DNA from 3 places in the Bacillus sp. URHA0034 genome. Region 3 is predicted to be linked to each of the others. Evidence: predicted binding sites of a transcription regulator. Region 3 holds the regulator's gene; each other region holds the start of a gene.

Region 1 (7,684 bases), 1.0 Mb from region 3:
TATGTAAAAATGGTTAACAACTATCTCAATTAAGCATATTCGTGGACTATAATTCAATTGTTTTATACGATTAAGTGGGAATACTAATACTTAATCGTATTTTTTTATATAGGAGTTGAAGGAAATGACTGAAGAAAAAATTTATGATGTCATTATTGCCGGCGCTGGCCCTGCAGGGATGACGGCTGCTGTTTATACCTCTCGCGCCAACTTATCTACACTAATGATTGAACGCGGTATACCGGGCGGGCAAATGGCCAATACCGAGGATGTAGAAAACTATCCTGGTTTTGAGAGCATTTTAGGTCCTGATTTATCATCTAAGATGTTTGAGCATGCCAAAAAGTTTGGTGCCGAGTATGCTTATGGTGATATTAAAGGAATTGAAGACCATGGTGATTACAAAATTGTGAACGCAGGTTCAAAACAATATAAAGCCTACTCTGTCATCATCACGACAGGGGCTGAGTATAAAAAAGTCGGAGTACCCGGTGAAAAAGAATTAGGCGGACGCGGTGTGTCTTATTGTGCGGTTTGTGACGGGGCCTTCTTTAAAGGCAAAGAGTTATATGTGATTGGCGGCGGTGACTCTGCCGTCGAGGAAGGCGTTTATTTAACGCGTTTTGCCTCAAAAGTAACAATCGTTCATAGACGCGACCAGCTGCGTGCCCAAAAGATTCTTCAGGACCGCGCTTTCGCAAATGAGAAGGTTGATTTCATCTGGAACCACACGATTAAAGCAATTAATGATAAAGATGGAAAAGTCGGCAGTGTAACACTTGTTTCGATGCAAAATGGCGAAGAGCAAGAATTACCGGCAGATGGTGTTTTCATTTATATTGGAATGGTTCCACTGTCAAAACCATTTGCGGACCTTGGAATTACCAACGAAAATGGCTATATTGAGACCAATGACCGCATGGAAACAAAAGTCCCTGGTATTTTCGCAGCCGGAGATATCCGTGAAAAAATGCTTCGTCAAATTGTGACCGCTACAGGTGACGGTAGTATTGCGGCACAAAGTGCTCAACACTTTGTCGAAGAGCTTAAAGAAGAAATGAAATTAAAAAAGTAATATATAAATTAAAAGCGTAACCTTTTTATAACTCTCCTGTAACAGTAGTGAAATAAAAATGGTGTATGATAAGGGAAATTGACCCCCTTTAAAATATATACCTTTCTGCACAGGCCCAGCAGCTTGTGCTCTTTTTTTGTTTTAGAACTTGAAACACGGCAAGCCAGTCCGTCGTGCTCTACTTTTTAGAATTGTCCAGCTCCAGCGCCCTAGCGGCTAATGTCCTTCGCGCTCCGCCCTACGATAAGTCAACATCGAATCGCTTCCGCTCTTCGTGTTTCCTTTATCTCAGTTGGAGCGCTCCAGGCCATACGCCGCTGACCAGGGCGCTTCCGCATTTCTTATTTAACAGAAATAACAAATTTGTATTCATTGTGGCGGTTTCCTAAAAATAGTATAATGAAAAGAATAAATTAATTTTAATCATCCAAGCCCCTATCCTGGTGCTTGTTCTTTCTAAATTTCAACTTGCGTCGCAAGACTTGTGCGCTTCTAAAGAGGTGAAAAAAGTGCAGCGGGTAACCAATTGTGTGTTAATCAGAAATAATCAAGTATTACTACTGCAAAAACCGCGCCGCGGCTGGTGGGTCGCACCGGGCGGGAAAATGGAACCGGGCGAGTCGGTCCGTGATTCCTGTATTCGCGAGTTCCGTGAAGAAACGGGCATCTATTTAAAAAATCCACAATTAAAAGGAATTTTTACGATGATTATGAAGGATGCCGACGAGCTTTTGTCCGAGTGGATGATGTTTACGTTTGTCGCTACGGATTCTGACGGTATCGATTTAGATGAGTCAGAAGAAGGCATTCTTGCGTGGCAGCCGGTTGACCAGATCAAAAGTCTGCCTATGGCAGCAGGAGACCTACATATCATTGATTATATGGTTCATGGAAAAGGAATAATTTACGGTACGTTTACTTATACAAGTGATTTTCAACTCATTAGTTATCGTTTAGATCCAGGTTAAAAGAAAAGGAGGAATGAATATGAGTACCGGTTCGACAAGTGAAACTCAGATGGTCATTATAACGGGAATGTCTGGGGCTGGAAAAACGGTTGCCATTCAAAGCTTTGAAGATTTGGGATTCTTCTGTGTTGATAATTTACCTCCTACGCTCCTGCCTAAATTTCTTGAACTTATGAAGGAATCGGGGAATAAAATGAATAAAGTTGCTCTTGTCATGGACCTGCGCGGCAGAGAGTTCTTTGATCATTTATTTAAAGGATTAGATGAACTGGCAGAGACCTCTTGGGTAACACCACAAATTTTATTTTTAGATTCAGATGATGCGACCTTGGTGCGCAGATATAAGGAGACAAGACGGACTCATCCGCTTGCGCCAACAGGACTTCCGCTTGAAGGAATTACATTAGAGAGGGAACTGCTAGAAGAGTTAAAAGGCAGGGCACAGTTAGTTTACAATACATCCCAGATGAAACCGCGTGAACTGCGTGAGAAAATATTAACTGAATTCACGACAAATAAACAATTAATGTTTACTGTCAATGTCATGTCGTTTGGATTTAAATATGGAATCCCCATCGATGCGGATTTGGTTTTTGATGTACGCTTTTTGCCGAATCCTCATTATATTGACCATATGCGGCCAAAAACAGGATTGGATGAAGAGGTTTCCAATTATGTCTTGAAATGGAATGAGACACAGAAGTTTCTGGAAAAGGTAACGGATTTGCTAGGCTTTATGCTTCCGCATTACAAAAGGGAAGGAAAAGCGCAGCTTGTCATTGCGATCGGCTGTACAGGCGGACAGCACCGTTCCGTTGCCTTAGCTGAAAATATTGGCCGTTTCTTCCAAAAAGATTATAAAACGGTTGTATCGCATCGTGACATTGAGAGGAGAAAGGAAAAAACAACATGAGAGAGTCAGGACAGCCTCGCATTGTCGTAATTGGCGGTGGTACAGGATTACCCGTTCTGTTACGTGGATTAAAACAGTTTCCTGTGGATATCACCGCCATCGTGACAGTGGTGGATGATGGTGGCAGCTCAGGACGTTTGCGTGAGAATCTGCATATACCACCTCCAGGCGACATACGTAATGTGTTAGCCTCACTGTCAGATGTTGAACCACTCGTCGAAGAGATGTTTCAGCATCGATTTAAAACGGCAAATGAATTATCCGGTCATTCGCTCGGTAATTTAATTCTGGCCGCGATGACTTCGATTACAGGTAATTTTGTCCATGCGATTCAAGAAATGAGCAAAATCCTAAATGTACGTGGAAAGGTCTTGCCGGCAGCGAACCAAAGTGTTGTCTTACATGCTGAGATGGAGGACGGCGCAATCGTTTCAGGGGAATCAAAAATTCCTTACTCGGGGAAAAAAATTAAACGAGTTTATCTGACTTCCAAAAGCAGTATTCGTCCATTGCCGGAGTCGATTCAAGCCATTCGTCAGGCTGATTTAATTATTATTGGGCCAGGGAGCTTGTATACGAGTATTTTACCGAATCTCCTTGTTCCGCGCTTAGGAGACGAGGTATGCAACTCCCTTGCGAAAAAGGTTTATATCTGTAATCTGATGACGCAGGCCGGGGAAACGCACGGCTTTACAGCGAGTGATCATGTAAAGGCCATCTATGACCATATGAACCGTTCCTTCATTAATACCATTCTTGTCAATAATGAAGAAATACCGCCTGATATCCAACTACGCTATAATGAAGAATTGGCAGACCCTGTGCTATACGATTTACCGGAGCTATCTGAACTCGGTCTTGAAGTTGTACACGCGGATATCGCCTATCAGGAAAATGGGGCATTAAGGCATGACCCGAAAAAGGTTGCCAAAATTTTATATAATTTACTGATTGATGAAACTAAAAGGCGATATGAATCGTAATAAGTAGTACAATTAAATTTAAACATTTGTTCCATTCAGTTTTAATAAGGTGGTGAGGGGATGTCTTTCGCTTCGGAGACCAAAAAAGAATTAACTAACTTGGAAGTGAAAACTTGCTGTAATCTTTCTGAACTATCAGCATTGATTCGCATGAATGGTTCCCTTTCCTTTTCCAATCGTAAGTTAGTTGTCGATATTCAAACCGAAAATGCGGCGATTGCCAGAAGAATATATACATTATTAAAAAAGAGCTATCAAGTGCAGGTGGAGCTTTTAGTTCGAAAAAAGATGCGCTTGAAAAAAAACAATGTTTACATTGTCCGATTAGCTGAGCAGGCTAAGGAAATTTTAGAGGATACGAAAATTCTTGGTGAAGGATTTACCTTCATTCACGATATTTCGCCGGAACTTATCAAGAAGAAGTGTTGTAAGCGTTCTTATTTACGAGGCGCATTTCTCGCTGGCGGATCGGTCAATAATCCGGAGACTTCTTCCTATCATTTGGAAATTGCTTCGCTTTATAAAGAACATAATGATTCTTTATGCGAATTAATGAATACATTTGGATTGAATAGTAAAACACTTGAACGTAAAAAAGGATTTATCACCTATTTAAAAGAAGCAGAGAAGATTACGGAGTTTCTCAATATCGTTGGTGCCCATAATGCTCTGCTTCGTTTTGAGGATGTAAGAATCGTCAGGGACATGCGCAACTCTGTTAACCGCTTAGTAAACTGTGAAACGGCCAATCTAAATAAAACGATTGGCGCATCCATCAGACAGGTGGAAAACATCCGCTTCATTGACTCAACCATTGGCCTTCAAGTTTTACCTGATAAGCTGAGAGAGATCGCGGAGCTCCGGGTTCAATATCCTGATGTCACTTTGAAAGAATTAGGAGAAATGGTTTCCGGTGGTACCATTAGTAAATCCGGGATTAATCACCGCTTAAGAAAAATCGATGAGATTGCTGACAAACTCCGAATGGGAGAAATAACGTCAAATACTCACAGTTTGTAAATGTGTAATGTTTAACAAGTATATATAATAACTTGAGGAGGAATTAGTTTATGTTGGTAAAAGAAATAGAAGTGAAATTAAAAACAGGTCTTCAAGCACGTCCAGCAGCCCTTTTTGTACAAGAAGCAAATCGGTTTTCCGCAGATATTTTTCTTGAAAAGGATGGCAAGAAAGTGAATGCCAAAAGTATTATGGGATTAATGAGTCTTGCTGTCGGCTCGGGAGTGGTCATTAATATTATTGCCGACGGCGAAGATGAAGAAAAAGCCATCGTTGTGTTATCAGACTTTATTCAAAAAGAAAATTAATCCAAAAGGGTTCGGCAAAGGCTGAATCCTTTTTTTAGTTACGCAGCTTTGAAAATTATGGATCTTAGATCAAAGCCCCGGATTGATGGACCTCCACTTTAAAAATAAAAGCAACCGACAGGGAGCCGGTTGCTTTTATAATTATTTATTTTCTTTTGTGTCAGTAGGCTTGCGTGTAATAATGCTGTCGATGAGTCCATATTCTTTGGCTCTTTCAGCAGTCATAAAATTATCACGGTCTGTATCGCGTTGGATCACTTCAAGCGGCTGACCTGTGCGCTCTGCTAAGATGCCATTTAATTTTTCGCGAAGGAAAAGGATGCGTTTTGCCGCAATTTCAATTTCCGTTGCTTGACCTTGTGCGCCGCCTAGTGGCTGGTGAATCATCACTTCTGCATTTGGAAGTGCATAACGCTTTCCTTTTTGTCCGGCAGCAAGCAAGAATGCTCCCATTGAAGCGGCCATACCGATACATACTGTTGATACATCTGCTTTAATGTATTGCATCGTATCGTAAATCGCCATTCCGGCTGTAATGCTTCCGCCTGGGCTATTGATATAAAGAGTAATATCTTTTTCAGGGTTCTCAGCTTCAAGGAATAATAATTGTGCTACAATGCTGTTAGCAACATTGTCATCGATTGCACTTCCTAGCATAATAATCCGGTCTTTTAAGAGACGGGAGTAAATGTCATAGGCTCTTTCGCCGCGATTTGTTTGTTCAATAACTGTAGGAATCAAATTCATTTTTCTTCCTCCTTTGATTAGAAAAGGTAAAAGCTTATGTAATAGTATCATACACTGATGGTCAATAAAGGTCAAACAGTTTGCCTTGTAAAATGTTCGACAACTTTCCCATCATCAGGATAACCATTTCTCGTAAATTTAAAACCTATTCACTGCTTGCAATTTTCGTGGATTTAACATATAATATAAAAGTCGCTAATAATCATGCGCTCGTGGTGCAACGGATAGCACGTAAGATTCCGGTTCTTAAAATGGGGGTTCGATTCCCTCCGAGCGCGTCATAACCTAAATGCCTTTATGCTTTATTACAAAGCATAAAGGCATTTTTGATTATAGGCAAATTTAATCCTAATTTTTGATTCATGTAATGTATACATTGGTTTATGCTATGATTTATTATAGTATTTATATGTTATAAAGACTAAATGACAGTTTAGCATTGTGACGGAAGGAGGTCAGGTTTTTGAAACGACTGTTGTATCTTGATTGGCTGCGTGCACTAGCAACTATTGCTGTTGTTATCATTCATGTAGCATCGGGGGCAGGATCTGTCGGTAAATTGCAGAATGGTCAGCACTTGAGTTGGCTAGAAGCTAATTTATTTGAGATACTCTCGCGTTGGTCTGTTCCGGGTTTTGTGATGATTAGTGGTGCTTTGCTATTAGGAGACCTAAGATCCATAACGTTAAAGGAGTTTCTAAAAAAACGTGCAAGCAAAGTAGTCATTCCTTTTGTTGGATGGAGCATACTTTTTTATTTATATGGAGCCTATAAGGGTTATTTCCCTGCATCTATAAAAAGTGGAGTAAAACTTTTTATTACCAATGGTATCAGTTATCATCTATGGTTTTTGTATATGATTGTTGGAATCTATTTCATAACCCCGCTCTTACAGATTTTTGTACGGCATGCAAGTAAGCAACAAATACAATATTTTTTGTGCTTATGGTTGTACGCATCAGTTATTACGAGGCTTTTTGACTTTTGGATTGGCATTCACTTGTCGATAGAATTATTTTTTGTAACAGACTATGTAGGATATTTCCTATTGGGATATTATCTAGCGCATTATGAAATCTCAAAACGTTGGAGGATATTTTCCTATTTAGGTGCATGCATAGGGTTTTTTGTCGGTTTTTTTGGTACATATTATTACACTATTAAAGGGAATGGAACTCTTAATGAATTTTGGTATTCCTACTTCTCTCCGTCTACTTTGCTTTTCGCAATAGGGTTATTCATATGGTGCCGATACCATTTTCAAGACAGAGAACCAAGGCTGCCACTGCTGATAGGGTGGATTAATCAGTCCAGTTTAGGGGTTTATATAATTCACTACTGGTTAATGAACAACTTCTTATGGAGAGTCTATCCTAAAGTGGGTACACATTTTCATCCCCTTATTGCTCTTCCTATTAATTTGATGATTACATTGATTCTTAGCATCATTGTTACTTTATTGTTAAGAAAGCTTCCATTGGTAAAAAAGTTGGTTCCATAATGTTCTTGACTGGGATCTCCATTAAAAACATTTTCGGCATACGAGTTATGATGGGCAAATTCCGGTTCTTAAAATGGGGATTCGATTCCCTCCGAGCGCGTCATAATAATTCATGATATCACTGTGTCTTAAACGCAGTGATATTTTTTTGTTCTTTTATAAAAAATGT
Region 2 (7,684 bases), 1.2 Mb from region 3:
CAGCTTGTGATAATGGGATATTTCCCCCACAGCAAAAATCAATTCGGTTTTTCTTAAATGTATCACTTGCTTTTGGAAGTTCGTTAACAATATCTCTTACTAATGAATCGGCTGTTATGGTGAAAGTCATGATTAATTCCTCCTAAAGATAAGGTAACTTATTTATGACTTAAGCATAATAGAAATATTGAATACTATAGGTGACCTGTATCACACATTGGCTATTTTTTTTCTTTTTCGTCTAATTTGTGACATTTGATACGTTTGTAAGTCTTCTATAGACTTATAATGAAAATTAGCTGTTATAATCCATTACATATCTAATCAAAATTATCTGTTTAGGAAGGAGATGATTTATTTGCTAGAAAGAAGAAACCCAATTTCGATTGGAGAAGCAGTAACACAAATTATGAAACATCAAATAAGCGGCGTGACGGAACACGTTTCAATAAGTGAAAGCTACGGACGTTACTTATCAGAAGATCTAATCGCTACGAGCAATGTTCCTCACTTTGATAGAGCTCCATATGATGGCTTTGCCGTTCGTTCTATTGATACTCTTGAAGCATCCCCATCAAATCCGGTTGAATTTAAAGTAATCGACCACCTTGGTGCTGGAATGGTCTCCGCTAAATTAGTCGGGGAAAAACAAGCTGTTCGAATTATGACAGGTGCGATGATGCCAAATGGAACTGATGCGGTAGTTATGTTTGAAGTAGCAAGGGACTATGAAAAAAATGGTATTCCATATATGTCCATTAAACGTAAAATTAACAAGGGTACTAATGTTTCTTTTATAGGAGAAGATGCCAAACAAGGCCAAGTTCTCGTAGAAAAAGGAACCTTGATAAACCCGGGTATACAAGCAATGTTAGCGACCTTTGGATATAAAGAAGTTCCCGTGGCAAAAAAACCGCTTATTGGTCTATTTGCTACGGGTACAGAATTGTTAGAGGTAGAAGAGGAATTAGTACCTGGGAAAATCCGCAACAGTAATTCCTATATGATTGCAGCTCAGATTGAGAGGGCCGGCGGAACCGTTCATTATTATGGAAAGCTTCCAGATGAATTTGATACATGTTTTGAAGCGGTTAAAGATGCTTTAAACGAAGTTGATCTTCTTATTACCACCGGGGGAGTATCCGTGGGTGATTTTGATTACCTTCCTGCAATTTATAAAAAACTCGGAGCAGACGTATTATTTAATAAGGTTGCCATGCGCCCTGGCAGTGTAACTACGGTTTCAGTTTTTAATGGAAAAATCCTCTTTGGATTATCTGGTAACCCGTCTGCTTGTTATGTTGGGTTTGAATTGTTTGTTCGGCCAATTATTCGCACAAGTCTTTTTTCTAATCTACCCCATTTAAGAAAAGAAAAGGCTTTGCTAGAAGTTGATTTTCCTAAAGCTAACCCGTTCACGCGATTTGTCAGAAGTGCCACCTTTATAGATGAGGGCAGATTGAAATCAACACCGAGCGGCTTGGACAAGTCGAATATTATTATGAGCCTGGCAGGTGCAAACTCATTGATGATCCTTCCAGGCGGTACTAGAGGGTTTATGGCAGGAACTGAAGTCGAGATATTGCTCCTTGATGATCAAGTCGGAAGTGCCTGGCCTTGGTAAAACCATTTATTTTTCAGGTGGTTGGCTATCAGAATAGTGGGAAGACAACCATTTTAAGCAAATTGATTAAAAACTTGACAGACCGAGGAACGAAAACAGTCACCATCAAACACCACGGTCACGGCAGTAAGCCTGCTGTATTGGAACAAAAGGACTCTTCAAGACATGTTGATTCAGGAGCACTAGCCTCGCTTGTCGAAGGCAGTGGAAGACTGATATTACAAGCGGACAATCTTAACTTAATCCTAGAAGAGCAAATAGAGTTAATAAAATTTTTTGAACCTGACGTCATACTAATTGAAGGCTATAAATATAAAAATTACCCTAAGCTCCTTTTATTAAGAAATAAAGAGGACTTGCCTTTATTAGAAGAAACAACCAATATTTGTGCTGTCGGTTATTGGTTAGAAGATTTAAACAATGCATCTTTTTATCCGTCTTTCTCCATTAAAGATGACGCTGTGATTCAATGGACTGCTGAATACATTCAGAGAAATGTTCATAAAAATGATGAAAAACGTTAATAAAATTGTCAAATATGTTACTTTTATCACAGCAATACAGCCTGGTTCGGATTATAATAATGGCAGGGGTTATATGGTTTGTTAATATAGGTAGTTAGATTATGGACTGGAAATGCAGGTTCCAAACAGTGGATAGCTACTCTAAAGATAATCAATGTTACCATAACTTGATTGGTTCCGATGCATTTCCATTCATAATACAGAACGTGTTAAGAAGGTAAATTGCCTTCTTTTTTTCATATTTTTTGTGATGCTCTTCACTTTATTTTCTGTTCAGTTCTTTTATAGTAAGGCTATCAGGAAAAGGAGTGAGAAAAGATGAAACTATTTTTACCAAAACAACATGGTGCATGGGCAATGCTGATCATTCCCTTTTGGCTGGGTGTTACCGAAGGTGGCTTTGTTTGGCAGGACGTACCATTTTTTATCGGCTGGATTTTCTTATATTTAGCGACATACCCTATGCTCCTTTTATTTAAAAAGAAAAAAATCAAATTTTATACCAATTGGACGATTATTTATCTTATACCTTCCTTATTGCTGTTACTATTTCCGCTGCTCAAAAGTCCTTCTATTGTCCTCTTTGGTCTGTTGATGCTGCCGTTTTTTGCAATTAATGCATACTTTACATCTCAAAAAAAGATCGTGCATTTATGAATGATATGAGTGCAATCTTTGCATTTTCCATTGCAGGACTGGCAAGCAGTTATTTAGGGAAAGAGGCGTTAAACTTTGAGACGTTGATTTTTCCTTTTTTAATATCAATATTATTTTTTATGGGCTGTACCTTTTATGTAAAAACCATGATAAGAGAGAAGAAAAGCAGCTTATTCAAATGGATTTCATGGGTTTATCATCTTCTTGTCGTGGCTGTATGGTTCCTTAGTGGTTTTTGGGTCGTGGCGATTGCTTTTATTCCAAGCTTACTTCGAGCTTACTTCTTTTATGGTAAAAAATTAACGCCGCTGCAAATTGGTGTATATGAGATTGTTAATGCAGCCATTATTTTTATCATTCTTGCGATTCAAATTGTCACTCTAAATTTAAAAAAATCGGTCAGCAGACCGATTTTTTTCTATGGTTAATTAATCAACTTTACATATCTCAACAGGGCAATCCTCACAATCGATTTCTCTTTTTAAATATTCAATATCATGGATAGTAATTGTGCCTTTATCAATTGAAATAATAGCGGATTTTCTTAAATCACTTAAGAGACGATTGACTACTTCACGTGAGGTACCACAGAAATTGGCTAACTCTTGATTAGTAAATGGTAATTCCACCAGTATCCCTTGATCTGTTTTCATTCCATAACTATTACTGATGCGAATTATAGTCGAATACAACGCCCCCTTTTTTCCATGGAGGACTAAATCACGAAATTTAGTTTGCGTCTTTCGAAATTGCAAGCTCATCCATTGGATGAATTCAAATGAAAGGGACAAATTTTGGGATAGCTTCTCTTCTAAAACATCCTTCATAATGACAGCCACTTCACCGCTCTCTACAACGCGAGCACTTAATAAATAGCGAGAAGAAGAGGAAAATAAATTTAACTCGCCAACAAAATCTCCTTTGGAGCACATTCTGATGGTTAGCTCACGTCCGTCAGGAATAATTTTGCTAACTTGAAGGATCCCACTTCGAACTATATACATTTCATCCGCTTGAGAGCCTTCCTGAAAAAGAAACGTTCCTTTTTCAATCTTTTTTATATGATGAACGGTCTCAAATAGATGTGATAATGGTACAGGCATTTCTTTTACTGACTGCATACTATAACCACCTTTAAAGGTACAAAATGAATTTCAAAAAATGCAAGTCATGGTTAATAAGATTCCCTAGATAATACTATAATTATATTGTTAACAAAGAATAATTATCAATATCTGTAGAATAAGTTCATACAATCGTCAAAAACTTAGGTCAATACCGCATATTACCCAGGAAATATTGTCGACATATGTTGAATTTGAAAGAATTTCCCTTTAATGCTGATGCAATCTAACGGAGATAATAAGGTTGTATTGAAAAGGGGGGATTAGAATGGGACAAAATCATCAGTTTAGATCAGGTAAAAAAGCACCGAATAATGGCTATTACATTGAAGTTGGTGATTCAGGGAGCAATGTAACCAATCCAAAGAAAATTAAACTCAAAGCAGGCGACCCGTTTCCTGAAACATCAAATGATGAACGTGTATGGACGTATGTTCGCAAACCTTAATTCGTTTAGTAAAAGTCATCTTTTTAAGATGGCTTTTCTTCTTATGTTATTTTACTTATCGTAATGAATTTCTTATAATAGAAATAAATAGGTCAAAAAAGGTCAAAAAGGAGTGAGAAACGGTGGACTTAAACCGAATGACGGAACGTTTACAAACAGGCATTATGGATGCTCAAGGCTTAGCAATTAAAGAAAATCATCAAGAAATTGATGAACTGCATTTATTCATATCACTACTGGAGCAGCAAGACAGTCTGATTGCATCCATATTAGAAAAGGCTGGATTACCGGCGGAGAAGGTAAAGAAATCTTTATTGGGAGAATTGGAAAAAAAACCACAGGTAACCGGGAGCGGTGTCGAACAGGGTAAGCTTTATATTACCGCAAAACTGCAAAAGTTACTGGTAAGTGCCGAGGAGTTTGCATCTGAATTTTCGGATGAATACATTTCTGTTGAACACATACTGTTAGCTGCCGTTTATGCAAATGATTCACATATGAAAAAAATCATTCAAACATTCGCTCTAACACCGGAAATGATTTTAAAAGCAATAAAGGAAATAAGGGGGAACCAAAGAGTGACATCACAAAATCCAGAAGCAGGGTATGACGCTCTTAAAAAGTATGGCCGAGATCTTGTCGCCGAAGCTGCCGCTGGTAAAATTGATCCGGTCATTGGCAGGGACACTGAAATTCGCAATGTAATTCGAATTTTATCACGTAAAACTAAGAATAATCCTGTTCTAATTGGTGAACCAGGAGTTGGGAAAACGGCAATTGTTGAGGGACTTGCCCAGAGAATTGTCAGAAAGGATGTTCCAGAAGGACTTAAGGATAAAACCATTTTTTCATTAGATATGAGCTCATTAATTGCCGGAGCAAAGTTCCGCGGTGAATTTGAGGAACGGCTTAAAGCGGTCTTAAATGAAATTAAGAAAAGCGAAGGCCGGATTTTGTTATTTATAGACGAAATTCACACTATTGTTGGTGCAGGTAAAACTGAAGGGGCGATGGATGCTGGAAATATGTTAAAGCCGATGCTTGCAAGAGGGGAACTTCATTGCATCGGGGCAACAACACTTGATGAACATCGGAAATATATTGAGAAAGATCCAGCTCTTGAAAGACGTTTTCAACAAGTATTAGTCCAAGAACCAAATGTTGAAGATACAATCTCGATTTTAAGGGGATTAAAGGAACGGTTTGAGGTCCATCATGGGGTAAAGATTCACGATCATGCCTTAGTGGCAGCGGCCACATTGTCAGACCGCTATATTACAGACCGCTTCTTACCTGATAAGGCCATTGACCTTGTTGATGAAGCCTGTGCGATGATTCGAACGGAAATTGACTCCATGCCTACCGAACTAGATGAAGTGACTCGCAGGGTCATGCAGCTGGAAATTGAAGAGGCAGCACTTCGGAAAGAAAGTGATGAAGGAAGTAAATTAAGACTTGAATCCTTATTAAAAGAACTGGCTGATTTGAAAGAACAAGCAGATACGATGAAGGCAAAATGGATGCAGGAGAAACAAAGTATTCAAAAATTACAGGAGAAAAGGGAGCAGCTTGAAAAACTCCGCCGTGAGCTCCAGCAATCAGAAGATCGTTATGATTTAAATCGAGCGGCCGAATTAAGGCATGGACAAATTCCTTCAGTGGAAAAAGAACTTGAAGAACTGGAAAAGAGTGCAGAGAAGGATGAGCGGCTGCTCCGCGAAGAAGTAACAGGGGAGGAAATTTCAAATATTGTCTCAAGATGGACAGGAATACCACTGTCTAAGCTTGTCGAAGGAGAAAGAGAAAAATTACTTAAACTAGAATCCATTCTTCATCAACGGGTGATAGGCCAAAATGAGGCAGTTACCTTGGTATCGGATGCAGTCCTAAGAGCGAGGGCTGGGATTAAAGATCCGAACCGCCCAATTGGATCATTTTTATTTTTAGGTCCGACTGGCGTAGGGAAAACAGAACTTGCTAAGGCGCTCGCTGAGTCCTTATTTGACAGTGAAGAGCATATGATAAGGGTAGATATGTCTGAATACATGGAAAAACACGCAGTTTCTCGTTTAATTGGGGCTCCTCCTGGTTATGTAGGTTATGAAGAAGGAGGTCAGTTGACTGAAGCAATTAGAAGAAGGCCATACTCGGTTATTCTAATGGATGAAATTGAAAAGGCCCATCCGGAAGTATTTAATATTCTCCTTCAGGCTCTTGATGATGGAAGAATCACGGATTCGCAAGGTCGGGTGGTAGATTTTAAAAACACCGTCATTATTATGACTTCCAATATTGGATCTCACTACCTGCTCGATAGAAGTGAGAATGAGATTGAAATTTCGGATGAAACGAGAGCGAAGGTTATGAGTCAGTTAAGGTCTCATTTCCGTCCGGAATTCTTAAATCGAATTGATGAGACGATCCTCTTTAAACCTTTATCTTTAGGAGAGATAAAGAATATTGTCGGTAAAATGCTGAACGATTTACAAAATCGATTAAAACAGCAGCAAATTAATATTACCATCAGTGAAGATGCAAAGGAATTTATTGCTGTAAATGGGTTCGATCCAATTTACGGGGCAAGACCTTTAAAACGATATATTCAAAAGAATATAGAAACGAAGCTCGCTCGTGAAATCATTGCCGGCAGGGTACACGAGCAGTCAACCGTAGGAATAACCATTGAAGATGGTATCTTATCAATAAATGTACAAGAAAAGTAGTCAAAACAGAAAAAAGGTCCTCCAGTTGGCGTGGAAGACCTTTTTTATTAATGCTTTTCAACAGGTTCATTTGGAATTACTGCAGCAGCAACAAGAATTAATATGGTTACCCCAACAGCAACGATTGAACCTTGAGCAAAATTATATTCTGCACCGGCTGTCATTGAACTAACAACATATGTAAGCATTTGCACTAAAAGGAAAGACCAGAAAAAAGTCCAAAATATACGCACTCATTTTCACCTCTTACTTATTTTACATTAATTTAAATACTACCATACAATGCAGAAAAAATATATATAAAAACAATTTTCTGATTTATGTTCCCAAGTTCTTTTAAAATAGGCAAATTCCCTTTCAACTCTTGTGAAACGGCATACAATACCTTGAGGAAATATGTAAAAGGAGATTTAGCGATGGAGAATCGTAATTTTCAGATGGATACCCAATGGAATATCATTCATTACCCCGAAAAGCCTAAAGGATTTGGGATCTTAATAATTGGAGATGAAAGGCATTTTGTCGATGAGAGCAAGTGCTTTTGGACGCAAAACGAAGGAAAGCTGGCTATTATCAATGAATTA
Region 3 (7,684 bases):
AAGAACAGAATTCCCTTTATTCGCAAGCTGTGAGGATACCTGAAGCAGAAGTGTAGATTTCCCTATTCCAGGATCACCGCCAATTAGAACTAACGAACCTTTTACGACACCACCACCCAATACGCGGTTAAGCTCGTGTAAATCGGTTAAGATTCTCGGTTCGTTCTCCATTTCAATGGCATTGATCTTCATTGGTTTGGTTAATAGATTAGAACCAGTTTGTGAATGAGCAAATGCCCCTCTTCGTTGTGCCCCTGTTACTTCCACTTCCTCAACCATCTTATTCCATTGTCCACAGCCTGGGCATTTCCCCATCCATTTAGGGGATTCATATCCGCATTCTTGGCAAATGAACTTTGTTTTCCTTTTTACCATGACCTTCAACCTTTCCTAACCACATAGAGATTTATCCCTGCCTCTAATACCAGTATTTATTAATAAATAAAAAAGAGGCACACGGGTTGACTTTATTCACGTGTACCTCTTGCAATGTGTTGTTAAACACTCTGGAAACTATTCGTAAGTCTTTAACTTATTTTGCTAAACTTGTTTGTTCTGCCATTCTAACAACGAACTCACCGTTGACTACATCTATTATAGCATGCTGGCCTGTTAATAATGTCCCTTTTAATAATTCTTCAGAAAGACGATCTTCAATATGCTTTTGAATAGCACGGCGAAGTGGTCTCGCTCCATACTCTGGATCGTAGCCTTCCTGAGAGATTTTCTCTTTTGCTGCAGGTGTTAATTCTAATGAGATATTTTGCTCTTTTAGTCGTTTTACCAGCTGGTCAGATAATAGGGTAACAATTTCTTCAAGATGCTTTTTCTCTAACGCATGGAATACAATAATTTCATCGATACGATTCAAGAACTCCGGACGGAAAGCCTTTTTAAGCTCTTCCATTACCTTACCTTTCATATCTTTGTAATCCTGTTCTCCGTCTTGAATATTGAAGCCCACAAACTTATTTCGCTTTAATGCCTCCGCACCCACGTTAGATGTCATAATAAGGACAGTGTTTCGGAAATCAACTGTTCTTCCTTTTGAATCGGTTAAACGCCCATCTTCAAGAACTTGAAGCAGGATATTAAAGACATCTGGATGTGCTTTCTCGATTTCATCCAACAAGATGACAGAATACGGTTTTCTGCGAACCTTTTCGGTTAATTGTCCACCTTCTTCATAACCGACATATCCAGGAGGGGAACCAACAAGGCGGGATGTAGAATGTTTCTCCATATACTCTGACATATCGATTCGAATCATCGAGTCCTCATCACCAAACATGGCTTCTGCAAGGGCGCGTGCCAATTCTGTTTTCCCTACCCCTGTAGGGCCAAGGAACACAAATGAACCAATTGGACGTTTTGGATCCTTTAATCCCGCTCTGGCACGGCGGACTGCCTTAGAAACAGCTATAACGGCTTCCTCTTGCCCAATTACACGGGAGTGTAACGCTTCTTCTAAATTAAGTAACTTCGCTGTTTCAGTTTCTGCAAGCTTAGAAACTGGTACACCCGTCCAGCTTGAAACGACACTGGCAATATCTTCAACGGTCACTTCATTATTTTCTTTTCCTTGTTTTTCTTTCCAAGTTTTCTTCGTTTCTTCCAACTGTTCACGGAGACGCTGCTCTGTATCTCTTAAAGAAGCCGCTTTTTCAAATTCTTGACTTTGAACAGCAGAATCTTTTTCTTTTCTAACATCCTCCAGTTTAACCTCTAACTCTTTTAGATTTGGAGGTGTAGTATAAGACCGAAGTCTTACCTTTGAACCTGCTTCATCAATTAAGTCAATGGCTTTGTCAGGCAGGAAACGGTCAGAGATATAACGGTCTGACAGCTTAACGGCTGCCTCGATTGCCTCATCAGTAATTGATACCCGGTGATGGGCTTCATATCGGTCACGTAAGCCTGCTAGAATTTGAATCGATTCCTCCATTGTTGGTTCATCCACTCGAATTGGCTGGAAGCGTCGTTCAAGAGCAGCATCTTTTTCAATATATTTGCGATATTCATCCAATGTAGTTGCACCGATACATTGTAGTTCTCCACGGGCAAGGGATGGCTTTAGGATATTAGATGCATCAATTGCCCCTTCTGCGCCGCCCGCACCGATTAAGGTGTGCAACTCATCGATAAACAGAATGATGTTTCCTGCTTGACGGATTTCATCCATTACTTTTTTCAAACGGTCTTCAAATTCACCACGATATTTCGTTCCTGCAACAACTGTTCCCATATCCAGTGTCATGACACGCTTATCACGCAGGATTTCAGGTACTTCATTGTTGACAATTTGCTGGGCAAGCCCTTCAGCAATAGCTGTCTTACCAACACCAGGCTCCCCAATTAATACAGGGTTATTTTTCGTTCTACGGCTTAATACTTCGATAACACGCTGAATTTCTTTACTACGGCCAATGACAGGGTCGAGACTGCCTTCTCGTGCAATCGCCGTTAAATCCCTTGCAAGACTGTCAAGTGTAGGTGTATTTGCACTCACGGATGCCCCCCCCTGGTGAGAACCTGATTCATTACTGCCTAATAACTGGAGTACTTGCTGACGTGCTTTATTTAGGCTGACACCAAGATTATTTAATACCCTTGCAGCTACCCCTTCTCCTTCTCGAATTAAGCCAAGAAGGATATGCTCGGTACCAACATAGGAGTGTCCTAATTTTCGGGCTTCATCCATTGATAGTTCAATAACCTTTTTAGCTCGCGGAGTATAGTGAATAGTTTGAGATGTTTCCTGTCCTTTACCGATTAAATTTTCCACTTCTTTTTGGATTTTTTCAGAACCCAGACCAAGGCCATATAGTGCCTTTGCTGCAATCCCTTCTCCTTCGCGTACAAGTCCTAATAAAACATGCTCAGTTCCAATGTTATTATGACCAAGACGAATCGCTTCCTCTTGTGCCAGTGCCAGTACCTTTTGTGCTCTCTCAGTAAAACGTCCAAACATCATATCCTCTTCCTCCTCACCTATTTTCATTCTCCATGTTTATACGGTCCCTAATTAATGCTGCTCTTCGAATATCTCTTTCATGCGGCCGTAATGGACCACCCGCATATTGTTGAAGAAAACCCGGCTGGGTTAAAATCATTAATTCATTTAAAATGGTCTTCGGCATATTTTTTATATACCCCATATCTATACCAAGCCGAACATCCGATAAGCAGCGGGCTGCTTCTTTCGATTCAATAATCCGGCTATTAGATAACACCCCTAATGAGCGGAACACCCTGTCTTCTAATTGTATGTTAGAAGTTTTGCGTAATGCTTCACGAGCAGACCTTTCTTGTGAAATTAACTGACTCGCTACTCCTTTTAAATCACGGCTAATATCTTCCTCTGATTTTCCCAGTGTTATCTGATTAGAGATTTGAAAGATATTCCCCAATGCTTCACTGCCCTCTCCGTAAATCCCTCTTACCACAAGGCCTAACTGGTGGATAGCAGGAATGATCCGATTAATTTGCTGTGTTAAAATTAACCCGGGCAGATGCATCATGACAGATGCTCTGAGACCTGTTCCTACATTGGTGGGACAACTAGTTAAATAGCCATATTTTTCATCAAAGGCATAATGGATTTGTTCTTCAAGCCAATCATCTATTTCATTCGCCGCATGTAACGCTTCTGCTAATTGCAGACCAGGAAATAAACACTGAATACGAATATGGTCCTCTTCATTTATCATAATACTAACTTCTTCATTTTCTGTTAATAGAACAGCACCATATGGAGATTCCTCCGCCAACAGTGGACTAATTAAATGCTTTTCTACTAAAACCCGCTTATGAAGAGGCTGCATTTCATCCATTTTCAATAATTCCATTGTACCGAAGCTCTCAACAGTAGATTTTTTAAGAATATCCTCCATGGTATCTATAATCACTTTTGCCTCGTCGTGTGAAAAAACAGTTGGGAAATTATAAGATTCAAAATTTCGCGCAAGACGAATCCGGGAGCTAAGGACAATATCAGAATCTGGGCCTTCTTCGCTCATCCAAGAGCTGACGGCTTGATTAAAAAATCTTTCAACTGACACTTTATTCCCCTCCCTCTTCATTTCCAGCTATTTGTTTTTCTAATGTACGGACTTGATCGCGAATTTCAGCTGCTTTCTCAAATTCTTCTTTGGTGATGGCCTCTCTTAAGTCCAGTTTCAACTCTTCAATCTGTTTGCGAAGTTGAAACTCACCGCCGATTCTTTTCGGGATTTTACCATTATGGGTCCAGTTTCCACTATGAAGGCGTCTTAAAACAGGCTTTAACTGATCTTTAAATGTATCATAGCATTGAGCACAGCCAAAACGGCCAACTTTTAAAAACTGGGGAAATGTCATCGAACAATGCTGACATTGAAGGATTTCCTCTTGTTGAAATGGACTTTCACTCGGCTTTTGGAAAGATGGATCAATATTTAATAAACCTGCCAAAAGGTTGTTAAACGCAAATCCCGATTCCCCATTCATGATAAACATTTCGCCTTTCTCCTGAGCACACTTCTCACATAGATGGACTTCTGTTTTTTCTCCATTAATAATTTTGGTAAAATGAAGAGCTGCAGGCCTTTGATTGCATTCCTGACAAATCATATATTTTCACCTCTTTAGGCTGCATAATTATTTATATTTTAAGGAAGTTAACATTGCTTTTAACATTCTCGCTCTTAATTCATCGCGGAATGGAAGATCAATATATAGTACAGAACGATCAATGACACTTAGCATAATTTTTGCTTCTCGTTTTGTAATGACCTCCTCATGAACAAGTCTTATGATTACGTCTTCGGCGGTCGTTTGACTTATACGATTGTTGACAAGGGACAGCAAATGATCAATTAAATGGGCTAAGTCGTGGGATTGGACCTTCATTATCCGAATAAATCCGCCGCCGCCCCGTTTACTCTCAACAATATATCCTCTTTCAATCGTAAAACGGGTATTAATAACATAGTTTATTTGTGAAGGAACACATTGAAATTTATCGGCAATTTCACTTCTTTTAATCTCAACAAGATCTTCTTCACTCATTTCTAAAACCTGCTTTAGATATTTTTCAATAATATCGGAAATGTTTCTCATCTTCCCACCTCCCATCTTCTGACTTTGACTATATTTGACTTTAATTATACTGAAAATTTTATGGAGATGCAACGATTCACTATTACTGATTTTCTCCAAATTTCACGGTTGTGAAACCTAAAAAGCCCAGAAAATAAGTGTCTATAAAATTCGACTTTTTTCGTAAATATTAACTTTCTATAAAGCTGTTATCATTTTTATAGTAATATTAGGGAAGGATATGTGAAAATCATGGGGATCATCTGTAGTTCCTTATTGGGGTTTTAGGAACAGAAGTGTGGAATAAGGGATATTAAAAATAATCAAACAAAAAAAGACAACCCTTCACGGATTGTCTTTTTTTGCCTGGCAACGTCCTACTCTCACAGGGACAAAGTCCCAACTACCATCGGCGCTGAGAAGCTTAACTTCCGTGTTCGGTATGGGAACGGGTGTGACCTTCTCGCCTTGATTACCAGACTTATGAAATTAGAGAGATCGTTCTCTCAAAACTAGATAGTATAGAAGAAATTCGTAAAAACGAGTTATTCGCTTTAAAAAATATGGTTAAGTCCTCGATCGATTAGTATCAGTCAGCTCCACATGTCGCCACGCTTCCACCTCTGACCTATCAACCTGATCATCTTTCAGGGATCTTACTAGCTTGACGCTATGGGAAATCTCATCTTGAGGGGGGCTTCATGCTTAGATGCTTTCAGCACTTATCCCGTCCGCACATAGCTACCCAGCGATGCCTTTGGCAAGACAACTGGTACACCAGCGGTGCGTCCATCCCGGTCCTCTCGTACTAAGGACAGCTCCTCTCAAATTTCCTGCGCCCACGACGGATAGGGACCGAACTGTCTCACGACGTTCTGAACCCAGCTCGCGTACCGCTTTAATGGGCGAACAGCCCAACCCTTGGGACCGACTACAGCCCCAGGATGCGATGAGCCGACATCGAGGTGCCAAACCTCCCCGTCGATGTGGACTCTTGGGGGAGATAAGCCTGTTATCCCCGGGGTAGCTTTTATCCGTTGAGCGATGGCCCTTCCATGCGGAACCACCGGATCACTAAGCCCGACTTTCGTCCCTGCTCGACTTGTAGGTCTCGCAGTCAAGCTCCCTTGTGCCTTTACACTCTACGAATGATTTCCAACCATTCTGAGGGAACCTTTGGGCGCCTCCGTTACTCTTTAGGAGGCGACCGCCCCAGTCAAACTGCCCACCTGACACTGTCTCCCACCCCGATCAGGGGTGCGGGTTAGAATTTCAATACAGCCAGGGTAGTATCCCACCGACGCCTCCACCGAAGCTGGCGCTCCGGCTTCTCAGGCTCCTACCTATCCTGTACAAGCTGTACCAAAATTCAATATCAGGCTACAGTAAAGCTCCACGGGGTCTTTCCGTCCTGTCGCGGGTAACCTGCATCTTCACAGGTACTATAATTTCACCGAGTCTCTCGTTGAGACAGTGCCCAGATCGTTACGCCTTTCGTGCGGGTCGGAACTTACCCGACAAGGAATTTCGCTACCTTAGGACCGTTATAGTTACGGCCGCCGTTTACTGGGGCTTCGATTCAGAGCTTCGCGTGAGCTAACCCCTCCTCTTAACCTTCCAGCACCGGGCAGGCGTCAGCCCCTATACTTCGCCTTGCGGCTTCGCAGAGACCTGTGTTTTTGCTAAACAGTCGCCTGGGCCTATTCACTGCGGCTCTTCGAGGCTATAAACCCCAAAGAGCACCCCTTCTCCCGAAGTTACGGGGTCATTTTGCCGAGTTCCTTAACGAGAGTTCTCTCGCTCACCTTAGGATTCTCTCCTCGCCTACCTGTGTCGGTTTGCGGTACGGGCACCCAATATCATCGCTAGAGGCTTTTCTTGGCAGTGTGGAATCAGGAACTTCGGTACTATATTTCCCTCGCTGTCACAGCTCAGCCTTCGCGAGAAGCGGATTTTCCTGCTTCTCAGCCTAACTGCTTAGACGCACATATCCAACAGTGCGCTTGCCCTATCCTCCTGCGTCCCCCCATCACTCAAACGATAAAGAGGTGGTACAGGAATATCAACCTGTTGTCCATCGCCTACGCCTTTCGGCCTCGGCTTAGGTCCCGACTAACCCTGAGCGGACGAGCCTTCCTCAGGAAACCTTAGGCATTCGGTGGATGAGATTCTCACTCATCTTTCGCTACTCATACCGGCATTCTCACTTCTAAGCGCTCCACCAGTCCTTACGGTCTAGCTTCAACGCCCTTAGAACGCTCTCCTACCACTGACACCAACGGTGTCAATCCACAGCTTCGGTGATACGTTTAGCCCCGGTACATTTTCGGCGCAGAGTCACTCGACCAGTGAGCTATTACGCACTCTTTAAATGGTGGCTGCTTCTAAGCCAACATCCTGGTTGTCTAAGCAACTCCACATCCTTTTCCACTTAACGTATACTTTGGGACCTTAGCTGGTGGTCTGGGCTGTTTCCCTTTTGACTACGGATCTTATCACTCGCAGTCTGACTCCCACGGATAAGTCTTTGGCATTCGGAGTTTGTCTGAATTCGGTAACCCGATGAGGGCCCCTAGTCCAAACAGTGCTCTACCTCCAAGACTCT

The links. Region 3 encodes CtsR, which represses protease genes until heat stress. Its sites were predicted from a motif close to ATGGTCAATAAAGGTCAAACA; they were not measured.
Region 1: the regulator CtsR is predicted to act here: its motif matches at 6,072-6,092, upstream of clpP (ATP-dependent Clp endopeptidase proteolytic subunit ClpP).
Region 2: the regulator CtsR is predicted to act here: its motif matches at 4,466-4,486, upstream of clpB (ATP-dependent chaperone ClpB).

What each region holds. Positions count from the first base shown of each region.
Region 1 is NZ_JBWCDK010000002.1:3,808,828-3,816,511, forward strand. Features, by position in the region: gene ACZ9EE_RS20250 (tetratricopeptide repeat protein) at 1-33, shown strand, start outside; gene trxB (thioredoxin-disulfide reductase) at 125-1,075, shown strand; gene ACZ9EE_RS20260 (NUDIX hydrolase) at 1,585-2,043, shown strand; gene rapZ (RNase adapter RapZ) at 2,063-2,956, shown strand; gene ACZ9EE_RS20270 (gluconeogenesis factor YvcK family protein) at 2,953-3,939, shown strand; gene whiA (DNA-binding protein WhiA) at 4,000-4,959, shown strand; gene ACZ9EE_RS20280 (HPr family phosphocarrier protein) at 5,010-5,267, shown strand; gene clpP (ATP-dependent Clp endopeptidase proteolytic subunit ClpP) at 5,409-6,014, opposite strand; tRNA gene ACZ9EE_RS20290 (tRNA-Arg) at 6,221-6,292, shown strand; gene ACZ9EE_RS20295 (acyltransferase) at 6,478-7,515, shown strand.
Region 2 is NZ_JBWCDK010000002.1:1,647,003-1,654,686, reverse strand. Features, by position in the region: gene ric (iron-sulfur cluster repair di-iron protein) at 1-130, opposite strand, end outside; gene ACZ9EE_RS09880 (molybdopterin molybdotransferase MoeA) at 359-1,624, shown strand; gene mobB (molybdopterin-guanine dinucleotide biosynthesis protein B) at 1,618-2,148, shown strand; gene ACZ9EE_RS09870 (YwiC-like family protein) at 2,467-2,805, shown strand; gene ACZ9EE_RS09865 (hypothetical protein) at 2,802-3,233, shown strand; gene ACZ9EE_RS09860 (Crp/Fnr family transcriptional regulator) at 3,234-3,926, opposite strand; gene ACZ9EE_RS09855 (YjzC family protein) at 4,198-4,377, shown strand; gene clpB (ATP-dependent chaperone ClpB) at 4,500-7,100, shown strand; gene ACZ9EE_RS09845 (YjzD family protein) at 7,148-7,333, opposite strand; gene ACZ9EE_RS09840 (hydrolase) at 7,517-7,684, shown strand, end outside.
Region 3 is NZ_JBWCDK010000002.1:2,799,446-2,807,129, forward strand. Features, by position in the region: gene radA (DNA repair protein RadA) at 1-375, opposite strand, end outside; gene clpC (ATP-dependent protease ATP-binding subunit ClpC) at 533-2,974, opposite strand; gene ACZ9EE_RS15520 (protein arginine kinase) at 2,988-4,061, opposite strand; gene ACZ9EE_RS15525 (UvrB/UvrC motif-containing protein) at 4,063-4,611, opposite strand; gene ACZ9EE_RS15530 (CtsR family transcriptional regulator) at 4,639-5,100, opposite strand; rRNA gene rrf (5S ribosomal RNA) at 5,444-5,559, opposite strand; rRNA gene ACZ9EE_RS15540 (23S ribosomal RNA) at 5,643-7,684, opposite strand, start outside.